DNA from 3 places in the Mesorhizobium sp. M0051 genome. Region 2 is predicted to be linked to each of the others. Evidence: predicted binding sites of a transcription regulator. Region 2 holds the regulator's gene; each other region holds the start of a gene.
The links. The regulator LexA, encoded in region 2, represses DNA repair genes until DNA is damaged. The targets are predictions, from matches to a motif close to TGTTCNNNNTGTGTTCNG.
Positions count from the first base shown of each region.

Region 1: the regulator LexA is predicted to act here: its motif matches at 3,120-3,137, upstream of NKJ90_RS12210 (DNA recombination protein RmuC).
Region 3: the regulator LexA is predicted to act here: its motif matches at 3,117-3,134, upstream of recA (recombinase RecA).

Region 1 covers NZ_JAMYUT010000009.1:180,203-187,866, forward strand. The annotation lists gene NKJ90_RS12185 (transporter) at 1-119, shown strand, start outside; gene truA (tRNA pseudouridine(38-40) synthase TruA) at 176-940, opposite strand; gene NKJ90_RS12195 (GNAT family N-acetyltransferase) at 1,071-1,580, opposite strand; gene fmt (methionyl-tRNA formyltransferase) at 1,577-2,530, opposite strand; gene def (peptide deformylase) at 2,536-3,066, opposite strand; gene NKJ90_RS12210 (DNA recombination protein RmuC) at 3,170-4,441, shown strand; gene NKJ90_RS12215 (GFA family protein) at 4,448-4,852, opposite strand; gene NKJ90_RS12220 (cation diffusion facilitator family transporter) at 4,915-5,880, opposite strand; gene NKJ90_RS12225 (transglutaminase-like domain-containing protein) at 6,024-6,833, opposite strand; gene NKJ90_RS12230 (hypothetical protein) at 7,045-7,170, shown strand; gene sugE (quaternary ammonium compound efflux SMR transporter SugE) at 7,382-7,664, shown strand, end outside.
Region 2 covers NZ_JAMYUT010000010.1:104,578-112,241, forward strand. The annotation lists gene gltA (citrate synthase) at 1-590, opposite strand, end outside; gene gltX (glutamate--tRNA ligase) at 776-2,200, opposite strand; partial or broken gene NKJ90_RS12895 (ComEC/Rec2 family competence protein) at 2,301-4,765, shown strand; gene lexA (transcriptional repressor LexA) at 4,759-5,511, opposite strand; gene kynU (kynureninase) at 5,954-7,201, opposite strand; gene kynA (tryptophan 2,3-dioxygenase) at 7,282-7,664, opposite strand, start outside.
Region 3 covers NZ_JAMYUT010000003.1:154,978-162,641, reverse strand. The annotation lists gene NKJ90_RS04575 (GFA family protein) at 1-346, opposite strand, end outside; gene NKJ90_RS04570 (TfoX/Sxy family protein) at 436-759, shown strand; gene NKJ90_RS04565 (pseudouridine-5'-phosphate glycosidase) at 970-1,887, opposite strand; gene NKJ90_RS04560 (carbohydrate kinase family protein) at 1,964-2,908, opposite strand; gene recA (recombinase RecA) at 3,194-4,291, shown strand; gene alaS (alanine--tRNA ligase) at 4,585-7,251, shown strand.

The DNA of each region.
Region 1 (7,664 bases), on a different contig from region 2:
TTTTCGTCGGTATGTTCCTCGCGTCGCTGTTGGTGCTGTTCGGCCTGCAGACGCTACTCGGCATCGCCGTGCCGGATGATGTCGGGTCCCAGAGCCTTTCCGGGTTCGTCCCCGGGTAGAGCCTTCCGGACTCTACCCCAGACAGAGCCCTTCGGGCCTCTATCCCGGAGAGCCCCTATCCTGCATAGTCGATCTCAGGATAATCGACACCCACCAGAAACAGCCCGTCGGGCGGCGCCACCTGGCCGCAGGCGGCGCGGTCGTGCGCCTCGAGCGCTGTTTTCAGGTCGGCCGCGGTCCAGCTGCCTTCGCCGACTCGCTTGAGGGAACCGACCATCGAACGCACCTGATTGTGCAGGAAGGAGCGCGCCGAAGCCCTTACCTCGATCACGTCATCTTGCCTGCTCACGTCGAGCCGCTCCAGCGTCCTGATCGGGCTGTTGGCCTGGCACTGGGTCGAGCGGAAGGTGGTGAAGTCATGCCGTCCGACCAGGACCTTTGCCGCTTCGTGCATGGCGCCCGCGTCAAGCCGTTTCGGCACCCACCACACTTTGCCCTTGTCGAGTGCGGCCGGCGCGCGGCGGTTGAGGATACGGTAGAGGTAGTGGCGGCCGGTGGCCGAGAATCGCGCGTCGAAGCTGTCGGAGACGACCGTTGCCTTGAGCACGGCGACGCGCGCGCCGGCCGCCTGCAGATGGGCGTTGACGGCATCGCGCACCTTGTCGTTGGGCCACGCCTTGACGAGGTCGACATGCGCAACCTGGGCGGTGGCATGCACGCCGGCATCGGTGCGGCCGGCGGCGCGCAGCCGGGCCGCTTCGCCGCAGAATTTTTCGATCGCCTGCTCGATCGCCTGCTGCACCGAAGGCTGGTCCGCCTGGTGCTGCCAGCCGGCAAACAGGCTGCCGTCATATTCGATGTCGAGGCGAAAACGCGGCATGCTAGGGCAAGACGCCGAAAAGTGTGAAGCGGTTTTCGGACGACATCATGCTCGATCTCTTGGATTAGAGACGGATTCAGATTTCAGGTGGATTCGACCTGAAATCATCCGGCTCTAGGGCTGTTGCCGCCTACGCGGCGAGTGCCGAGCCGAAGGCCGACGCGTAGACCAGTTTGCCGGCTTCCGGAGCATCGCCCCAGGCCAATGCCTGCAGAGCCTCGCTTTGATACTCGCTCTCGAACTTTTCGGCGCGGGCGTGACTGTAGCCGAAACGGCTGTAATAGGCCGGATCGCCCAACACCACGGCCAGTGTCTCGCCGGTGTCCTTGAGGCGGATATGCGCCTCGCGGATCAGCGCGCCGCCGATACCGCTGCCATGGAACGAAGGCTCCACCGCCAACGGCGCCAGCGCCACGGCCGCGAAGTTCTTGCCGCCGCTTTCGACGAACAGCCGGGAAAACAGGATGTGGCCGACCACCTGGCCGTCTTCTTCCGCCACCAGTTCGGCGACGACGTCGCCGCCGGTCACCAGCGCGTCGACCAGCCCGGCCTCCGCCTGCTGGCCAAAAGCGTGCTCTTCGACGAGGCGAATGGCCTCGCGATCCCGCGGCGTCGCCGCGCGTATCGACATCATGCTCATGAGAATTTCATTCCTTTTTCGATCTTGGCCCCGCGCAGGAACTCCTGCGCGGCAGCAGGCCTTCCGCCCGCCCGTTGAACTTCGACCAGCCTGATCGCGCCTGCCCCGCAGGCGACAGTCAGCCGGTCATCGAGAATTCCTCCCGACTCGCCCAAATCTTCCGAAAGCGACAGGCCTTGCGATAGCGTCGAGCGAAGCAGTTTCAGCCGTTCCGGGCGGCCGCCAATTTCTATCTCCGACCAGGCGCCGGGAAAGGGCGACAAGCCACGAATATGATTGTGGACCTCGCTCGCCGGGCGAGTCCAGTCCACGCGCGTCTCGGATTTATCGACTTTCTTGGCGTAGGTCACCCCTTCCACCGCCTGGTCGGCAAATGTCAGCGTGTTCCTTTCCAGTCGGGCCAGCGCTTCCACCATCAGGGTTGCGCCGACGCTCATCAATCGATCGTGCAGATCGCCGGCTGTCATATCGGGCTCGATGGCGCATTTTTCAACCAATCCGACCGGACCGGTGTCCAGACCCTCTTCCATGCGCATCACCATCATGCCGGTTTCGCTGTCGCCGGACATGATGGCGCGCTGGATTGGTGCAGCCCCCCGCCAGCGCGGCAAAAGCGAGGCATGGCCGTTGATGCAGCCAAGCCGGGGCGCCTCCAGAACCGCCTTCGGCAGCAGCAGGCCGTAGGCGACCACCACGGCTACATCGGCCCGCAAGGCCCGGAAAGCGGCCTGCTCGGCCTCACCTTTGAGCGAAGTCGGTGTACGCGCCTCGATGCCCAGCCGCTCCGCTTCGCGCTGCACCGGCGACGGCGTCAGTTCCAGCCCGCGCCGTCCGGCGGCGCGCGGCGGCTGGGTGTAGACGGCTGCGACTTCATGTCCGGCCTCGGCGATGGCGCGCAACGTCGGCACCGAAAACTCCGGCGTGCCCATGAAGATGACGCGAAGGGGCATTTCCCCTATCCCACCAGCTTGCCCGGCGCCTTGTCTCTGGCGAGCTTCTTGAATTTCTTCACAACCATGTCGCGCTTCAGCTTCGAGATATGGTCGATAAACAAGACACCATTGAGGTGGTCGATCTCATGCTGCAGGCAGGTCGCCATCAGGCCCTCGGCCTCCATCTCCTGCAATTTGCCGTCACGGTCGAGATACTTGACCCGCACGGCGGCCGGGCGCTCGACCTCGGCATAATAGTCCGGGATCGACAGGCAGCCTTCCTCGTAGACGGACCGCGCATCGGCGCTCTCCAGGATTTCCGGGTTGATGAAGACGTGCGGCGCCGGCTCCTCGTCTTCCTTGGCGAGATCGATCACCAGCATGCGCAGCGGCTCGCCGATCTGGATTGCGGCCAGCCCGATGCCGGGCGCGTCATACATGGTCGCCAGCATGTCGTCGGCTAAATTGCGCAAAGGCGCGTCGACACGCTCCACCGGCTTGGAAACCTGGCGCAGGATGGGATCGGGAAGGATGATGAGCGGCTTGATCGGCATGGCGCTCCACCTAAGACCTCCAGCGAAAAGCGTCAACCGTTGCGCGCGAAGCTCGTTCACGTTTTGATCTGTGCGATCAGGGCGAATCGTTTATGCTGTCCACATGAATGATCTGAGCACCATCCTTTCGGAACCTGTCGCCCGGCTTGGCGCCACCACGATCACACTCGGCCATGCGCTGGCCTTCGGCGCCTTGCTGGTTCTCGGCCTGTTCGTGGCGCTCGTTGTCGCGCTGTGGCGGTCGGCCAAAGCGCGCGCAGTCGCTGCCGCCGAAGCCGCCGATCATGCCCGCGACGCCGAGGCGCGAATGGCCGGCATTCTGCAAAGCCAGGCCGAGATGCAGGGCCGCATGGGCGCCATCGCCGAAGTGTTCGGGGCGCGGCAAGCGGAATTGACGCAGTCGATCGGCCAGCGTCTCGATGCCATGACCGGCAGGCTCGGCCAGACCATGACCGAGCAGACGAAATCGACGCATGAAAGCCTGGCCAAATTGCAGGAGCGGCTGGCGATCATCGATGTCGCGCAAGGCAACATCCAGTCGCTCGCCGGCCAGGTCGTGCAGTTGCAGGCGATACTCTCCAACAAGCAGACGCGCGGCGCCTTCGGTCAGTCGCGCATGGAGGCGATCGTCGCCGACGGCCTGCCGCACGGCGCCTACGAATTCCAGGCGACGCTGTCGAACGGCAGCCGGCCCGACTGCCTGGTGAAGATGCCGAACGGCGCGCCGTCGCTTGCCATCGACGCCAAGTTTCCGCTGGAAGCCTGGAACGCCATCCGCGCCGCCGATGGCGCCGACCTGCAGAAGGTCGCCTCGCAGGCATTCCGCCGCGACATCGAGATCCATGTCCGCGATATCTCGGAAAAATACCTGATCCAGGGCGAGACCCAGGACACCGCCTTCATGTTCGTGCCTTCGGAATCGGTGTTCGCCGAGATCCATGAGAATTTCGAGGCGATCGTCCACAAGGCGCATCGCGCCCGTGTCGTCATCGTCTCGCCGTCGCTGCTGATGCTGTCGATCCAGGTTATTCAGGCGATCCTCAAGGACGCCCGCATGCGCGAACAGGCGCACCTGATCCAGGGCGAGGTCATCCGGCTGATGGAGGATGTTGCGCGTGTCGATGAGCGGGTGCGCAAGCTGCAGGTCCATTTCGGCCAGTCCGCCAAGGACATCGACGACATCCTGGTTTCTACTTCGAAGGTCACCAAGCGCGGCCAGAAGATCGAGGCGCTGGAGTTCGGCGCGCAGGCCGACGGCGAAGCCGCGGCGGACGCCGCGTCGCGGCCTCCCGCTGCAAAGGCTGACACGGGCGCTCGCGTTGCCGATTCGAAGACCGGGCAGCTCAGGCTGAGGGTCGTCGAAGGCGACGATTGAACAGCGCTACTGCTCCTCGACGGTGGTCATGTCCTGAAATTCCGGCAGCCAGTGCAATGCCGAGCGGTGCCAGTATTGCATCCGGGGAACCAGTTCATCGCGCTGCCTCGCCGTGCCGACCCGGATGCCATAGACTTTCGGCCCGTCGCCAACCGATGTGGCGTATAGATGCGAGCCGCACTCGCCGCAAAAGGCCTGCGCGCGCTTGGCGCCGCTCGATCCTGTCTTGATGTAGATTTTCGGCGTACCCTTGGTGATGCGGTAGTTGCTTTCGAGCGCCGGAACCGTCACGCGAAAAGCCGTGCCGGTCAGTTGCTGGCAGTCCGTGCAGTGGCAGATGTTCGTCTTTTCAGGATCGACCTCCGCCTCGTAGGTGATGGCGCCACAATGGCAGCCGCCGTCGATTTTCATCTTCGTTCCTCCAAAGTGTTGTTAATCTTAGCGAGGCAAGACCGTGAGGCAATGGCGCAACGCTAATCCGGCGCCGGATTGGATGCGGTCTCGATCAGCTTGCGCCGCTTTTCCCAGGTGCCGGTGGTCTGCGGCTTGACGAACAGCCGTGTGATCTCCGGCATCTCCTTCTGTAGCCGCGCCTCCAGGCGCTCCACACAGGCTTCGATCTCCGGCGCCGTCAGGTGATCCTCGAACTCGATGCTCAGCCCGGCAACGATCTCTGCCGGCCCCATATGGACGGTCAGAACGCCGTTCGCCCGCTGCACCGCCGGATCTTGTTGGGCGATCGCCAGCACCTGTCTCTGCACCTCGGGCGAGGCCGGCTCCCCGATCAGTAGGCCCTTGCTTTCGCGGGCCAGGAAAATTGCCGTCGCGCCAAGGATCAGCCCAATGCCGATCGAGGCGGCGCCGTCGAGTTCCGGCATCCCCAGCAGTTCCGCCGCCAGGATGCCGGCGAAGGCGACGATCAGGCCGAGAAGGGCCGCACTGTCCTCGAACAGCACGGTGTAGACGCTCGGATCCTTGCTCGACTGCACGGCCCGCAGCCAGCCTTCCTTGCCCTTCTGATTGCGGAACTCCTTCAGCGCCACCAGCCAGGAGCTGCCTTCGAACAGGAAGGAAAGGCCCAGGACGAGATAGTTCACCTTGACGTTGGCGACCGGTTCCGGCGCCATGATGTGGATCACGCCCTCGTAGAACGATACCCCGGCGCCCACGGCAAAGACGAGAAGTGCGACGATGAAACTCCAGAAATACAGTTCGCGGCCGTGACCGAGCGGATGCGTGTGGTCAGCCGGACGGGCGGCGCGATGCATGCCGTAGAGCAGCAGGCTGCCATTGCCGGTATCGACCAGCGAGTGCACGCCTTCCGACAGCATCGCCGAACTGCCGGTGAAGAAGGCGGCGGCGAACTTGGTCAGCGCGATGGCGAGATTGCCGGCCAGCGCCGTGTAGATCACCCGTTTTGAGCCGCCATGCGCAGCCATGGTGTGTGGTCCCGTTAGATGCGCACCCAGCCTAAGGCCAGAGGCAGAAGCTCCACAGACATCACAATGCACGAACCGCAGGCTCGTTCAAAGCTGGCGTGCGTCAAAGACAGTGCTGGACAGATTGGCCGGCAGGAAGCGGGCTAGTCGACGATCTCGCTGGTCCACACCTTGAACCCGGCGAGCGTGCCCGGCCCGAAAATATGGGTCAGCGGCACATCGGCGGCGTCACGGCCGGAGGCGATCAGGATGCGGCCGATGCGCGGTGCGTTGTTGCGCGGATCGAAGGCATGCCAACGGCCGCCGAGATAGACTTCCATCCAGGCGCAGAAATCCATGCTCGCCCATGGCTTTGGCATGCCGATGTCGCTGATGTAGCCGGTGCAGTAGCGCGTCGGGATGTTGAGTGCCCGGCAGAATGTGACGGCGAGATGCGCATAGTCTCGGCAGACACCGCTCTGTTCGCGGTAGGCCTCCGCAGCGCTACGTGTCGGCCGAGCATTGCCGTAGTTGAAGACGAGATGATTGTGGACGAAGTCGCAGACCGCCTGGACGCGTGGAACGCCGAGCGGCGTTTGCCCAAACAGCCGCCACGCTTCATCAGCCAGAAGGTCGCTCTCGCAAAATCGGCTGGGCAGCAGGAACAGCAGCGTGTCCGCCGGCAGGTCGCGCACCTCGTGCTGCCAGGCCATCAGGTCGCCCTTCTCGAAGGTGCCGGGATCGCGGATCACCGCGTCTGTGCCGAAGGTGAAACGCCCAGGCGGCGCGACGAACCGGTTGCACCAGTTGCCGAAACTGTCGCGGTAGCTCTGGATAGGCACCGGCGGGTTGGAGACCAGGAAATCCGGCCGCTCGAGATCGGAGGCACGGGAATAGTGGACATTCAGCATCGCGATGAGCGGCGTTTCCTGCGGAAAGTCGAAGCTCATTTCGCAGCCGATGTGGATTCGCATTTTCGTCCTGACCGGCCTGCCTGACGATCACCCGGCGACGGCACGGTTGATGCTGCAGTGCGAAAATAACCATGGCACGGACGGCCAGGGTTTACGAGCAAATTAGAAACCGGTTGAAAGCGATCCGCTGACGGCGGCAGCAGTCGCTAACCCCTTGCAGTCGGGCGGTTCTCTTGTTTCACTTCGCTTCCCGCAATCGGAGGAACGAATCATGGCTAAAGGTGCGATGAAGGCAGGCAAGGAAGCCCGCAAGCCGAAGAAGGACGCCAAGAAACCCGCTCCCGCTCCGGCCCTGAAGGCGCCGCCTGTCAAGGCGATGAAGCTTAAGGACAAGTAGGTCCGGGCCATCCGCATTGGAATAGGATTACGATCGGCAACGCCGTTGCCGATCGTTGGTGATCGAGCGCCCGAAATTCCAATGTTGGCACGGCGGGGACGACCTCGCGCTTCCCCAAATCCGGACGGGACGACCCGTCATTGCTTGATTGATTGATCGTCGGGCACCCGAAGATCACTTTTCGGTCCGATGCTCTGATGGAGCGTTGTCGATGTCTTGGATTCTTCTCTTTGTTGCCGGCCTGTTCGAGATCGGCTGGGCAATCGGCCTCAAATACACTGATGGCTTTTCGAAGCTGGTGCCGACCATGCTGACCGTTGCCTCGATGATCGTCAGCCTCGCCTTGCTCGGCCTGGCGCTGAAGACGCTGCCGGTGGGTACCGCCTATGCGGTGTGGACCGGCATCGGCACCGTCGGTACGGCACTGCTCGGCGGCTGGCTGCTCGGCGAGCCGGCCACGGCGATCAGGCTGGCCTTCATCGCGCTCATCGTCT
Region 2 (7,664 bases):
GGCTGGCCGATGTGGTATTTGTAGGCCATCGCGGCGATCGTCGGCATCTTGGCGATTAGCCGCATCGACGCCACCATGCGCTGATACGGGTCGGAGATGTCGGTGGAATCGTGATAGAAAGCCGACAGCGCGCCGACCACGCCGCACATCACGGCCATCGGGTGCGCGTCGCGGCGGAAGCCGGTGAAGAAGCGCGACATCTGTTCGTGCACCATGGTGTGGCGCGTCACGCGGTAATCGAAATCGTCCTTCTGCGCCTTGGTCGGCAATTCACCGTAGAGCAGGAGATAGCAGACCTCGAGGAAGTCGCCGTGTTCGGCCAACTGGTCGATCGGGTAGCCGCGATGCAGCAGTATGCCGGCGTCGCCGTCGATGAAGGTGATTTCGGATTCGCAGCTTGCGGTCGAGGTGAAGCCGGGATCGTAGGTGAAGGCCCCGGTGGTGGTGTAGAGCGAAGCGATGTCGATGACGTCAGGCCCGACAGAACCGCTTCTCACCTTGAATTCATGGGTCTTGCCGGCGAATGCAAGCGTTGCCGTGGCCTCCTGGCCCTTGCCGCCCAAGTCCAGTTTTTTAGCAGCGTCGGTCATTGCAAACTCCTTCTTGTTTCCTCATGCCGGCAAAGGCAAAAATTCCGCAGAGCGACACGTTGAGATCACCGCAATGCGCGTATTCGCCACCGCATTTCAGGAGGTGCGTGCCAGATTGGGCCAAGGCCTAATGTTGCACTGCGAAACCCGCCTTTCAATGCCAATCTTCTTGGGCCAGTTTGCTCCTAATCGATTTGGTCTTCTATGCGCGCCAGGCTTTCCTCGCGGCCGAGCACGGCAAGCACATCGAACACGCCCGGCGAGGTGCTTTTGCCGGTCAAAGCGGCGCGCAGAGGTTGGGCCACGGCGCCGAGCTTGTGGCCACCAGCCATGGCAACCTCGCGGATCGCGGCCTCCGCCGAGGCGGCCGTCCAATCACTTGTAAGCCCATTCAAAGCTTCGTGAGCGCCGCGCAGGATCTTGCGGGCATCGTCATTGAGCAGAAGGGCCGCCTTGTCGTCGATCGGTAGTGGCCGGGTGGCAAACAGGAAGGCAGCACCATCGACGAGTTCGACCAGCGTCTTGGCTCGCTCCTTAAGGCCCGGCAACGCGGCCAGCAGCTGCGCCTTGTTGCTGTCGTTCAGGCGCGCGGCCATCGCCGGGCCGCCTTCGAGATAGGGCAGGGTGGCGATGAAGATATCGAACAGCTCGGCATCGCTCATGCGGCGCATATGCGCGCCGTTGATCGCCTCCAGCTTGGCGAAGTCGAATCGGGCCGCGCTTTTGTTGACGTCACCGATGTCGAACCAGGAGATCATATCGTCGATCGACATGATCTCGTCGTCGCCGTGGCTCCAGCCCAAGCGCGCCAGGTAGTTCAGCAATGCCTCCGGCAGATAACCCATGGCACGATAGGCTTCGACGCCGAGCGCGCCATGCCGCTTCGACAGCTTGGCGCCATCGGCACCGTGGATCAACGGGATGTGCGACATCGAGGGCACGGCCCAGCCCATGGCGTTGTAGATCACAGTCTGGCGCGCGGCGTTGGTCAGATGATCGTCGCCGCGGATGATATGGGTGACGCCCATGTCATGATCGTCGACGACGACTGCATGCATGTAGGTCGGATTGCCGTCCGAACGCAGGATGATGAAATCGTCGAGATCCTTGTTGGGGAAGCGTACCTCGCCCTGGACACGGTCATGGACAATCGTCTCGCCCTCGGTCGGCGCCTTGATGCGGATGGCACCCTTGTCGCCTGCAGGCGCCTCTGAGGGGGCGCGGTCGCGCCAGCGGCCATCATAGCGGGGCGGCAGGCCTTTGGCTCTGGCGGCCTCGCGCATCGCCTCCAGTTCGGCCGGCGTGGCATAGCAATAATAAGCCTTGCCCAGGCGCACGAGTTCCTCGGCCACCTCGCGGTGGCGCGGCGCGCGCTCGAACTGCGACACCGGCTCGCCGTCCCAGGTCAGGCCGAGCCAGGAAAGTCCGTCGAGAATGGCAGCCGTCGCCGCGTCGTTGGAGCGTTCGCGATCGGTATCTTCGATGCGCAGCAGCATCGTGCCGCCGGTGTGCCTTGCATACAGCCAGTTGAACAGCGCCGTGCGCGCGCCGCCTATATGCAGGTAGCCGGTGGGCGAGGGAGCAAAACGGGTGACGACCTTGTCGGACATGTAACTCTCGGAAACCATCTGAAGCGGGTGCGGTGCGCGGACTTTCGCGCGCCCGGCGTTCATGTAGCATAGGGTGTCGAGGGCGCAAGGGGCAGACCCGATGGCTGGACGAGGCTGGGGCTCGGATCAGGACGAGGACGCTGTCATTGGCGTCAGCGAGCGGTCCCTGTTTGCAGCGCCACTGCCAGCTTCATTGCCGCCGCCATCGCCCCTTGTGCCGGCACCCGACAAGGCGCCTTTGCAAGCCGGTGTCTCCGCCCCTGTTCCAACTGCCGAAGCCAGCAGGATCGTGCGCTTGCGCCGGCAGATTGGCCTGATATCACCGCCGCGCCTGCGCAATAGCTGGCCATGGCGGCGGGCCTGGAACTCGACCGAGGCGTGGCCTTCCTGCTGGTGCCGGTCTGCCTGGCAAGCGGGGCGATCGGCTATTTTTCGCTTGTGGCGGAGCCGGACTTCGCAAAGCCTGTCGCAGTTGTCATCTTGGCGGGGCTCTGTGCGCTGGTCTCGCGTTCCTGGCCGAAAACCCATATGTCCTTCATGGCGGCGCTTTTGTGTACACTCGGCCTGCTCGCCGCGAAGGTCGAGACATGGCGAGCCGGAACGCAGATGCTGGGCTCGGAAATCTCGACGCAAGTGACCGGCCGGGTCGTCTCGCTCGAACGGATGGAGAGCGGTCGCATCCGGCTGACAATCGACGTGGCATCGACTGCAAGGCCGAAACTGCGCTATGCGCCGGAGCGGGTGCGGCTTTCGGCACGCAATATCCCGGCGGACATGACCGCCGGTTCCCTGATCACTGGGTATGCCAAGCTGTTGCCACCGACCGGGCCGGTGCGGCCGGACAGCTACGACTTCTCCTTCGACAGCTATTTCGCCGGCATCGGCGGCAGCGGTTTCTTTCTCGGCAATCCAAAACTTGTCGTCACCGAGGACGATAGCATGCCGCTGGCGGCCCGGCTTTCCTCGGGGATCGAAAAAGCCCGTGAAGCCATTGCCGATCACATTAGGGGCAGCGTCGGTGGCGCCGAAGGCGAGATCGCCGCGGCGCTGATCGTCGGCGTTCGCGCCGGCATTCCCGATGACGTGAACGAGGCGATGCGGCGTACCGGCATCTATCACATCATCTCCATTTCCGGACTGCACATGGCGCTGGTCGCTGGCACCATCATGGGTTTGCTGCGTGGCGCCTTCGCCCTGTTTCCGGATTTTTCCGCGCGTCGCCCGGTCAAGAAGTATGCTGCGGCTGCCGCACTGTTCTCGATCGCCGCCTATCTTATCATCTCAGGCGTCGTCGTTGCCGCCGAGCGCAGTTTCATCATGCTGGCGGTGATGCTGATTGCCGTTCTTTTTGATCGGGCAGCACTGACGATGCGCAATCTGGCGATCTCGGCGATCGCGGTCATCATGGTGTCGCCGCATGAAGTGGTCGGCCCGAGTTTTCAAATGTCGTTTGCCGCGACGGCCGCGCTGGTCGGTGCCTATGCCGGCTGGGCGGATCATCGTGCGGGGAAGGCGAGGCCACCGCCGCCAAAGCGATCCTTGCCCGGCTTCCTGACGCGAAAATTCCTGCTGGCGGCAGGCGGCCTTGCCATGACCTCCATCATCGCCGGCAGCGCCACGGCGCTGTTTGCCATCTGGCATTTTCAGCGTGTGTCGCCGCTCAGCCTGTTCGCCAACCTGGCCATCATGCCTATCGTAACAGTCGTGATGTTCCTGGCTGTCGCCAGCGCGCTGCTGATGCCATTCGGGTTGGACTGGCCGGCCCTCTATCTGATGGGCAAAGGCCTGACGGTGATGATCGCGATGTCCGGATGGATTTCCGAGCGTTCGCCAGTCGACGCAATCGGTTTGATTTCGCAGCAATCCGTCGTGCTGGTGACGATTGCCTTGGTCATCGCGACGATGGCGACCACATGGTTGCGGCTCGCAGCGCTTCCCTTCGCGCTTGCCGGCCTGTTGACCGTCTCGGATACGCGCGTACCTGACGTGCTGGTCTCGGAGGATGCGAGGCTGGTGGCGCTGCCGATTGGCGGCGGCGAACTCGCGGTCAGCCGGGCCAGGCCGAACGAATTCACCGTCGACAACTGGAAGCGTGCGCTGACATCCGAAAGCATTATCGCGCCGGAGGTGTTCGACGAAGGCGACGGGCAATTCGACGTCGAGGATGCGGCTGAAATGCCGCCGGGAGCGCCATTCTATTGCACATCAGGCGTTTGTCTCGCCAGGCATCCGTCCGGAGCTATCATTGCCTATGTCGAGGACCGAAAGGACACCTGGAAAGCCTGCGGCTTCGCCGACCTGATCGTCATCAACGACGCGACGGCCTATGACGCTTGTCACAACCCGCTGGTTCTCGTCATCACCAAACGGCAACTGGCTCGCAATGGCAGTGCTGCCGTCTTCTTCGATCGCCAGTCGGCGACCACGCCGGCAACGGTCAGCTTTGCGGTGGGTAGGCCCTACCGGCCTTGGCACGTGCAACGCAAGTTTTCGCGTGAGGCGAGGGGCCTGCCGCCCTTCAAGAGACCGGACAAGCCCGTCGTTAAACCGCAGCTGCCTCAGTAACGGCGGATCAGGCCGACAAGCTTGCCCTGCACCTTGACCCGGTCTGGTCCGAAAATCCGTGTCTCATAGGCCGGATTGGCGGCTTCGAGAGCAATCGAGGCACCCTTGCGGCGGAACCGCTTCAGCGTCGCTTCCTCTTCATCCACCAGCGCCACGATGATCTCGCCAGGGCTCGCCGTATCGGCGTTGCGGATGATGACGGTGTCGCCGTCGAAGATGCCGGCCTCGATCATCGAGTCGCCCTTGACCTCCAGCGCATAGTGCTCGCCTCCCATGATCATGTCCGGCGGCACCGAGATCGAATGGGTCTGGTGCTGGATGGCATCGATCGGCACACCGGCGGCGATGCGCCCCATCACAGGGATCGACACGGCGGAGACCACGTCGTCGTCATTGCCGGCTGAAGGCATCCGTGAAGACGCCGGCTTGATCTGCCGGCCAAGGCCGCCCTGGCCGAGACTGGCCTGACCAAGACTGCCCTGGATGACGCTAGGCGAGAACTTTTTCGCCGCGTTGAGGCCGGGCGCGATCGAATCCGGCAGCCGCAGCACTTCCAACGCGCGCGCCCGGTTGGGCAGCCGGCGAATGAAGCCGCGCTCTTCCAGTGCCGTGATCAAACGATGAATCCCGGATTTGGAGGCAAGGTCGAGCGCCTCCTTCATCTCGTCGAAGGATGGCGGAATGCCGCTTTCCTTCAGGCGTTCATGAATGAACATCAGCAGTTCGTGTTGCTTGCGTGTCAGCATGGCGGCCCCCAGGGTACCTAAAACCAGAATCAGAAAACAAACCCAGAACAAACACTATATGTTCCAGTTGTGTTCTGCAACCGTTTAAAGTTTAATGAATCTGTTAAGGCCGCTGAAATTATTTGGCGCGCGCCAGCGCGCTTGGGTGATCACGGCATGCCGTCACAAGGCGCTTTCCGGCATTGAAATTGTTATGGTTAATGGGCTGCCGCCCATCGTTGGCCCAAGCTTTGGCATGAGCTGCCCATGGATCCGCGACGGGGCATTTCCAGCCTTCCATGCGTTCGTCTGCCGTGAACGAAACGAAGCCAAAATGCCAACCTTGGTTAATTTGTTGATGCCAGTGTTGGCCAGCAGCGGCAACCGGATTTGTGCACTGGAAATTCGTCCCTCCATCATCCGACCAAGAGGCAACGATGCGACAACAGTTGGGACGACTGCGTCAGGTCACGGCCTCCTTGACGGCGAAACGCTGGTCCTTCCATGCATCCGTTCGCAGAATGTCTTCCAGCACCTCGACCGCCAGCCACACGTCCTTGTAGCCGACATAGAGCGGCGTAAATCCGAAACGGATGGTTGACGGCGCGCGGAAGTCACCGATCACTCCGCGCTCGATCAGCGCCCGCACGATTTGATAGCCATGATCGTGAACGAACGACACCTGGCTGCCGCGCCTGGTCGCGTCGCGGGTGCTCTCCAGCGTGAGGCCATAGGCACCGCACTTCGCTTCGACGAGCTGGATGAACAGTTCGGTCAGCGCGACGCTTTTCTTTCGCAATGCCGCCACGTCGACGTCGTTCCAGATTGCGAGCGCACCTTTGAGCGCCCGCATCGACAGGACCGGCTGCGTGCCGCACAGAAAGCGGCGGATACCGGTGCCGGCAACATAGCCTCGTTCGAAGGCAAAGGGCCGTGCATGCCCCCACCAGCCGCTGAGCGGCTGGCTGATCGCGCCGTGGTGGCGTTGCGCGGCATAGATGAAGGCTGGCGCGCCTGGACCGCCGTTGAGGTACTTGTAGGTGCAGCCGACAGCGAAATCGGCTTTTGCATGATCGAGCTCGACTGGCAGAGCGCCAGCGGTGTGGCATAGATCCCAGACGATCAGCACTCCGGCCGCATGAGCTATGCGCGTCAGCGCCGCCATGTCGCGCAGTTCACCCGATTTGTAATTGACGTGGTTGACCAGCACCACCGCGACGCTTTCGTCGATCAGCTCTTCGATGGTTGGCGCGTCGACGCCCGCGAGGCGCAGAAGGACCCCATCGCGGGTCGAGGCAACGCCTTCGGCGATGTAGAGGTCGGTGGGAAAACTGTCAGCCTCGGCGACGATCGCCGATCGGCCGGGCCGCATCTCCATCGCGGCATGTAGCACCTTGTAGATGTTGATCGACGTCGTGTCGCAGACAACAGTCTGTCCGGCTGCGGCCCCGATCAAGCGTCCGAGCTGGTCGCCAAGTTCGATCGGCATCTCGAACCATCCGGCTGTATTCCAGGCCCGAATGAGATCCTTGGCCCATTCCTCGGTGGCCGCCTGCTGCAGCTCGCCGAAAACGGCATGCGACGCTGCCCCAAGCGAATTGCCGTCGAGATAGATCACCCCCTCCGGCAGAATGAAACGATCGCGCATGGCGCGGAGCGGATCCGTGGCATCCATCGCTTCGATTGCAGCGAGATCAGGAATTCCACTCATGGTCAGTCAGTCCTCGGTTGTTCGCGAAGGTTTTCCGCTGCAAGCGCGCCCTCGATGTGCCTGTTCTCATTTCGATTGTGTCAAAGCCGGGTACGGACTGCCCACAGCTCCGGAAACAGCACGACCTCGAGCATCTTCTTGAGATACGAAGCACCCGACGTGCCGCCGGTGCCGCGTTTCAGGCCGATGATGCGCTCGACCGTGGTGACGTGGTTGAAGCGCCAGCGGCGGAAATAGTCCTCGAAGTCGACCAGCTTCTCGGCCAGTTCGTAGAACATCCAGTAGCGCTGCGGGTCGCGGTAGATGGTCTGCCAGGCGACCAGAACCTCTTCATTCTCGGTTCGCGTCTCACGCCAATCCGTGCGCCTGGCATCGGTGCCGATGTCGAATCCGTTGCGCGCCAGAAGCAGCAGCGCTTCGTCGTAGAGCGACGGCTCCGCCAGGATCGCCTCCAGCTTGCCGC
Region 3 (7,664 bases), on a different contig from region 2:
GGTCGCTGTCGACAGCCGAGGCAAAGGGATGCACCAGTTCCGGCCAAGTCGGATCGTAGAGCCACAGCGCCGACCCGCACTTCTTGCAGAAATTGCGTTCGCCGGTCGATATCTCGCACCGCGGGTGCTCGTCGTCTTCGATCTCGGCCTGGTAGACGCCGAGGCTTCTCTTGCCCCTGACATTCAACGTTTCGTAGTCGGCGCCGAGATTGATGGCAAAACCGCCGCCGCCCTGCTGCTTGCGGCAGATCGAACAGTAGCACAGCATGAATGGCGCCGGCGTGTGGCTCTCCACCTCGAAGCGGACGGCATTGCAGCGGCAGGACCCTTTGAGCAAAAGCGGCATGGCAAAACTCCCACGGATGGCTCTCAACCTGTCAGCATGATTTTGGTTGCGGCGATGACAAGGTCAAATGCCGGTGACATGATCGCGGCATGGACAATGAACGCATCGCCGAACTGTTCGAGGGCCTCGGCCCGGTCAGCATCCGAAAGCTGTTCGGCGGCAAGGGCATCTATTTCGACGGCGTCATCGTTGCCATCGTGCTGCGCGGCGAATTGATGCTGAAGGCAGACGACCAGAGCGCGCCCGAGTTCGAGGCCGCCGGCTGCACGCAATGGACCTATACCGGCTCCCGCCACGGCAAGCAGGTCTCCATGCCGTACTGGAGCGTTCCCGACAGCGCCTTCGATGATCCCGACGAGATGACGGTCTGGGCAAGGCGAGCGTATGAGGCGGGACGAAGGGCGGCGAAGTGACGGGCAATAATTGGGAACGTCGGCGGGACAGTACCCCCCTCTGGCCTGCCGGCCATCTCCCCCGCAAGGAGGGAGATTGGCAGTTTCAGCGTCTGCCTGCTTTTTTCAACGTTGAAGATTGGCGGAGGGTTTGATGACATTCGATCTCCCTCCTTGCGGGGGAGATGTCCGGCAGGACAGAGGGGGGTGCTGTCCCGCCGACATTGGCGGCTACAGCGCCTTCGCAATCCTTGCCGCAAGCCGCGCATTGTTCTCCACCAGCGCGATGTTGGTCTTCAGGCTCCTGCCGCCGGTCAGTTCGAGGATTTTCGACAGCAGGAACGGCGTCACCGCCTTGCCGGTGACGTTGAGCGCCTCGGCCGCCTTCTGCGCGGCTTCGATGTAGCCGGCCATCTCTTCGGCCGGGATTTCATGGTTCTCGGGCACCGGATTGGCGATCAGCATACCGCCGGTGAGCCCCAGCGAGGCCCGAGTCTGGTAGAAATGCGCGATCTCTTCCGGCTTGTGCAGGGTCAGCGGCGCGCGGAACGGCGAATGCCGCGACCAGAAGGCCGGCATCGTCTCGCAGCCATGGCCGATCACCGGCACGCCGCGCGTTTCCAGCACTTCCAACGTCTTTTCGATATCGAGGATGGCCTTGGCGCCGGCCGACACGACGATGACCGGCGTGCGTGCCAGTTCGTCGAGGTCGGCGGAAATATCAAAGCTCTTTTCCGCACCCTTGTGCACGCCGCCGATGCCGCCGGTGGCGAACACCTTTATGCCGACCATATGCGCAGCGATCATGGTGGCGGCGACCGTGGTGCCGCCTGTGCGCCCTTGCGCCACGGCAAAACCGAGGTCGGCGCGCGACAGCTTCATGGCGTCGCCTGTCATGGCAAGGGACTCACGCTCGCCGTCCGACAGCCCGATCTTGATGCGGCCGCCGACCACGGCGATCGTCGCCGGCACCGCGCCGCCATCGATGATGATCTTTTCGACATCCGCCGCCATGGCGCCATTGTCGGGGTAGGGCATGCCATGGGTGATGATGGTGCTTTCCAGCGCCACCACCGGCCGGCCGGCGGCCAGGGCTTGCGCCACCGGCGCGTGGATATCGATGAAGGGGCGGGCGGTCTCTGGGGTCATCTGGATCTCCAACCCGGAATGAAGCGCATCCTCATGGGGCGTGCGAAAAGATTCCGGCACTGTGAATTTGCCGGTCTCATGCCACTTCCTGCGCATCCGGCACAAGAGCCAACGCTTCCGCGAAGGTCGCCGCGGTGAAATCGGGAACGGCGTCGGCGCTTTCGATGGCCAGTGTTGCCGCGGCAATGCCCTCGCGCAGGGCCACCCGCAGCGGCAGGCCGTGCAGCAAGGCAGCGACCGTTGCGCCGGCCAGCGCATCGCCGGCGCCGGTGACGTCGGCGACCTTTCTTGGCGGCGGCGGCAGGATCGAGAAGGCGCCGGCTTCTTCGAAGCCCAACATGGCACTGCCGCCCGCCGTCACCACGCCGCTCTTGAGCCCCGCGCGTTTCAGCCCGGCGACGATGTCTTGCGGGGAAGCCGCCGCGTCCAGGTTTGCCAGCGCGATCGCCTCGCGCCGGTTCATGAAGACGACGGCCAGATTGCCAAGCACCGGCTTCAAACGCACGATCTTGGCCGGCGAAATGGCAATCGCGAAGACGGGCTTGCCGGCGGCAAGCGAAACCAGCCGCTCCAGTGCCGCCGTCGGCAAGTTGGCGTCGCAGAAGATGGCATCGGCCGCCGCGACCACCTCGCGGACCCTGGAGCGCCTGATCTGCTTGGGAAAGGCCAGGTCATAGAGCGCCATGTCGGCAAAGCCGACGATCAATTCGCCCTCGCTGTCGATGAGCGCCGTATAGCTGGGCGTCGTGCGGTCGAGGAACACCGCGGACAGGTCGGCAATGCCTGCCGCGGCGATGGCCCGTGAAACGGTATCGGCAGCGGCATCGCCGCCGCGCACCGACAGCAGCGATGCGGAGACGCCACGGCGAACCGCGCTGCGCAGCGCGTTGAAAACGCCGCCGCCGACATCCTCGCGCATCGTGCCCGGATTGGAGGCGGCCGGCACGTACGGGCCCGACACTTGGCCGCGCCGGTCGATATGGGCGCCACCTACGGCCAGTATTCTCGCGGATTTCAGCATGCAGGCGATATGACCTTTGTTATTCCAGTCGCACAAGCGCTAGGCTGCGTGACCGAGTTTCGCAACGCGAAGGTAGCGATTCGGCGGATCGAAACAATCGAGCCGCCTGGCCCAATGCGTTAGACATCGTGAAGCCAAATCGTGAGACAAAAAAAGAACAGATCTGGATATTTATTGTTTTTCAGATATTTGACCCCTCTTGCCAAACGAGAACAAAAAAGGTACAAATTGGGGCAGGGATTACGGATTGTCCGGCCTTCATTGACGACCAAGGGGTGATGTATCATGGCTCAGAATTCTTTGCGGCTGGTAGAGGACAAAGCGGTGGACAAATCAAAGGCTCTGGATGCGGCGCTGTCGCAAATCGAGCGGGCTTTCGGCAAGGGCTCGATCATGCGGCTCGGCGCGAACGAGCAGGTCGTCGAGATCGAAACGGTGCCGACCGGCTCGCTTGGCCTCGACATCGCGCTTGGCGTCGGTGGCCTGCCGCGCGGCCGCATCGTCGAGATCTACGGGCCGGAAAGCTCGGGCAAGACGACGCTGGCCCTGCACACGGTGGCCGAAGCCCAGAAGAAGGGCGGCATCTGCGCCTTCGTCGATGCCGAACACGCGCTCGATCCGGTCTATGCCCGCAAGCTTGGCGTCGATCTGGAAAACCTCCTGATCTCGCAGCCCGATACCGGTGAGCAGGCGCTGGAAATCTGCGACACGCTGGTGCGCTCCGGCGCCATCGACGTGCTGGTGGTCGATTCGGTCGCTGCGCTGACGCCACGCGCCGAAATCGAAGGCGAGATGGGCGATTCGCTGCCCGGCCTGCAAGCTCGCCTGATGAGCCAGGCGCTGCGCAAGCTGACCGCCTCGATCTCGCGTTCCAACACCATGGTCATCTTCATCAACCAGATCCGCATGAAGATTGGCGTCATGTTCGGTTCGCCCGAAACCACCACAGGCGGCAACGCGCTGAAATTCTACGCCTCGGTGCGCCTCGACATCCGCCGCATCGGCTCGGTCAAGGACCGCGACGAGGTCGTCGGCAACCAGACCCGCGTCAAGGTGGTCAAGAACAAGCTGGCGCCGCCCTTCAAGGTGGTCGAGTTCGACATCATGTATGGTGAAGGCGTGTCCAAGACCGGCGAACTGGTCGATCTCGGCGTCAAGGCCGGCGTGGTCGAGAAGTCGGGCGCCTGGTTCTCCTACAATTCGCAGCGTCTCGGCCAGGGCCGCGAAAACGCCAAGCTGTTCCTGCGCGACAACCCCGACACCGCGCGCGAGATCGAACTCGCGCTCAGGCAAAATGCCGGGCTGATCGCCGAGAAATTCCTTGAGAATGGCGGCTCCGAAGGTAGCGACGACGGTTTCGAGGAGGAATCGGGCGCGATGTGAGAGCCTCGCGCGATGGCCGGAGTTCGGCCATAATCTCGCTCTATTATCTCAGGCTTATGTAATCGAGTTCCGTGTTAATTGCGTTTCGAACCGCCGGCGTAGCGCCGGCGGTTTTTTGCGTCTTGGCAGGGAAACGGGGCCTGGCTCGGACAGCCGGCAAAGGTCGTGGAATGGACCAATTCCGTGTTTCTGGACAGGGTGAAGCGCGGCGGCTAAAAGGCCAACTCTATCTCTGGAAACGCAGAGACCATTTCCGCCGGTTTGCCGGCGGCTCTCTCGAAAAGGCAGCATTCATGAGTGGCGTGAACGAAATCCGGTCGACATTTCTCGACTACTTTCGCAAGGAAGGTCACGAGATCGTCGCGTCGAGCCCACTGGTGCCGCGCAACGATCCGACGCTGATGTTCACCAACGCCGGCATGGTGCAGTTCAAGAACGTCTTCACCGGGTTGGAGAAGCGGCCCTATTCGCGCGCCTCGACCGCCCAGAAGAGCGTTCGCGCCGGCGGCAAGCACAACGACCTCGACAATGTCGGCTATACCGCGCGCCATCTGACCTTCTTCGAGATGCTCGGCAATTTCTCCTTTGGCGACTACTTCAAGGAGCGCGCCATCGAACTAGCCTGGAACCTGATCACCAAGGAATTCGGCCTGGACAAGGACAAGCTGCTGGTCACCGTCTATCACACGGATGACGAGGCGGCCGGCTTCTGGAAGAAGATCGCCGGGTTTTCCGATGACCGCATCATCCGCATCGCGACCTCGGACAATTTCTGGGCGATGGGCGACACCGGACCTTGCGGGCCGTGCTCGGAGATATTCATCGACCGCGGTGAACACATCTGGGGCGGACCTCCCGGCAGCCCGGAAGAGGACGGCGACCGTTTCCTCGAATTCTGGAACCTGGTGTTCATGCAGTATGAACAGGTGACGAAGGAGGAGCGCATCGATCTGCCGCGTCCGTCGATCGACACCGGCATGGGCCTGGAGCGCATGGCCTCCGTCCTGCAAGGGGTGGAAAGCGTCTTCGAGACCGATCTGTTCCGTCATCTGATCGAGGCGGCGTCGTCCGCGCTTGGACAGGGGCCCGACAAGGAGACGGTCGCGTCCTTTCGCGTCATTGCCGATCATTTGCGCTCGTCCGCTTTCCTGGTAGCCGATGGCGTGCTGCCGTCGAACGAAGGCCGCGGCTATGTCCTGCGCCGCATCATGCGCCGCGCGATGCGTCATGCGCAGCTGCTCGGTGCCCGCGATCCCCTGATGTGGCGCCTGGTGCCGGCGCTGGTGCGTGAGATGGGCCAGGCCTATCCGGAACTGGTGCGCGGCGAACAGTTGATCACCGAGACGCTGAAGCTCGAGGAGACCAGGTTCCGCAAGACGCTGGTGCGCGGCCTCGGACTGCTGTCGGAGGCGACGGAAACGCTGCGTGCCGGCGACATGCTGGACGGCGAGACGGCCTTCAAGCTCTACGACACCTACGGCTTCCCGCTCGATCTGACGCAGGACGCGCTGCGCCAGCGCAGCATTTCGGTCGATCTTGCAGGCTTCACCAATGCCATGGAGCAGCAGAAGGCCGAGGCGCGCAAGCATTGGGCTGGCTCCGGCGATGCGGCCACCGAGACCATCTGGTTTTCGGTGCGCGAGAAGGCGGGCGCCACCGAGTTCCTGGGCTACGAGACCGAGCAGGCAGAAGGCATCATCCAGGCGCTTGTCCGGGACGGCAAGACCGTCGACAGCGCCGGCAGAGGCGATGCGGTGGCGGTCGTCGTCAACCAGACGCCGTTCTATGCAGAGTCCGGCGGCCAGATGGGCGACACCGGTATCATTTCAGGCGAAGGGTTCTCGATCGAGGTCTCCGATACGCAGAAAAAGGCTGATGGCTTGTTCGTGCACATCGGCAAGGTGGCCAGCGGCACCGTCAAGACGGGCGCCGCAGTCGAGTTGAAGGTCGACCATAGTAGGCGCTCCCGGCTGCGCGCCAACCATTCCGCGACGCATCTGATCCATGAGGCGCTGCGTGAGGTGCTGGGCAGCCATGTCGCGCAGAAGGGCTCGCTTGTCGCACCGGAGCGTCTGCGCTTCGACATCTCGCACAACAAGCCGATTTCACCGGAGGATCTCGAAGAGGTCGAGCGCATGGCCAACGAGATCGTGGTGCAGAACGGCCCGGTGAACACGCGCCTGATGTCGGTCGACGATGCCATCGCCGAAGGCGCCATGGCGCTGTTTGGCGAGAAGTATGGTGACGAAGTGCGCGTTGTTTCGATGGGCACCGGCATGCATGGCGCCAAGGCCAACCGGCCCTATTCGGTCGAGCTCTGCGGCGGCACGCATGTCAGGGCGACCGGCGATATCGGTCTGGTGCGTGTCGTGTCGGACAGCGCGGTCGCCGCCGGCGTGCGCCGCATCGAGGCGCTGACCGGCGAGGCGGCGCGAAAACATCTCGATGAGCAGGACCGGCGTCTGAAATCGGTTGCGGCGACGCTGAAGATTTCGCCGGCCGACGTGCCGGCACGTGTCGAGGCGCTGCTCGACGAGCGCAAGAAGCTCGAAAAGGAGCTGACCGAAGCGCGCAAGAAGCTGGCGCTGGGCGGCGGTGCAGGGCCGGGTGCGCCAGCCGAGAACGAAACGGTGGCGGGTGTCGGCTTCCTCGGCAAGGCGGTCTCCGGCGTCTCGCCAAAAGATTTGAAGCCGCTGGCTGACGCCGGCAAGATCTCGCTGGGTTCGGGCGTCGTCGTCTTCGTAGGTGCCGGTGAGGACAACAAGGCGAGCGTTGTGGTCGCTGTCACCGACGATCTCGTCGGCCGTTTCAGCGCCGTCGATCTGGTGCGCGTGGCCTCCGCCGCATTGGGCGGGCAGGGCGGCGGCGGGCGGCCAGACATGGCCCAGGCCGGTGGTCCAGATGCGTCCAGGGCCAATGATGCGATCGCCGCGGTAAAGGCTGCACTCGAAGCCGCCTGACTAACGGCCGTCACGGCGGGGAGCCCTATCTTTGCTGGGTAGTGCTGCCCCTCATCTGGTTGCCGCCATCTTCTCCCCGTGAACGGCAGGGCTATCGCATCTGGAATTCCTCCGATGTCTGCCCGGCACGGACCCCCACCCCTAACCCCTCCCCACAAGGGGGAGGGAGACTTCCGTTGGTGCTGGCCCAGGAGAATCGCCTTCTTTTCGGCGCCAAGAAGAATTAAAGGCACGCGGCAGCGTTCCCTCCCCCTTGTGGGGAGGGTTAGGGTGGGGTTCTTCTTCGCAAGAATCCATATGCGATAGCCCTGCCGTGAACGGAGAGAAGGGCGCTTTCGCGCACGATTTCGCTAATTGCCAGTGTTGAAGGGTAGCCGCAGAGATCGCGGCCAGCCACTTTCTCCGTTTACGGG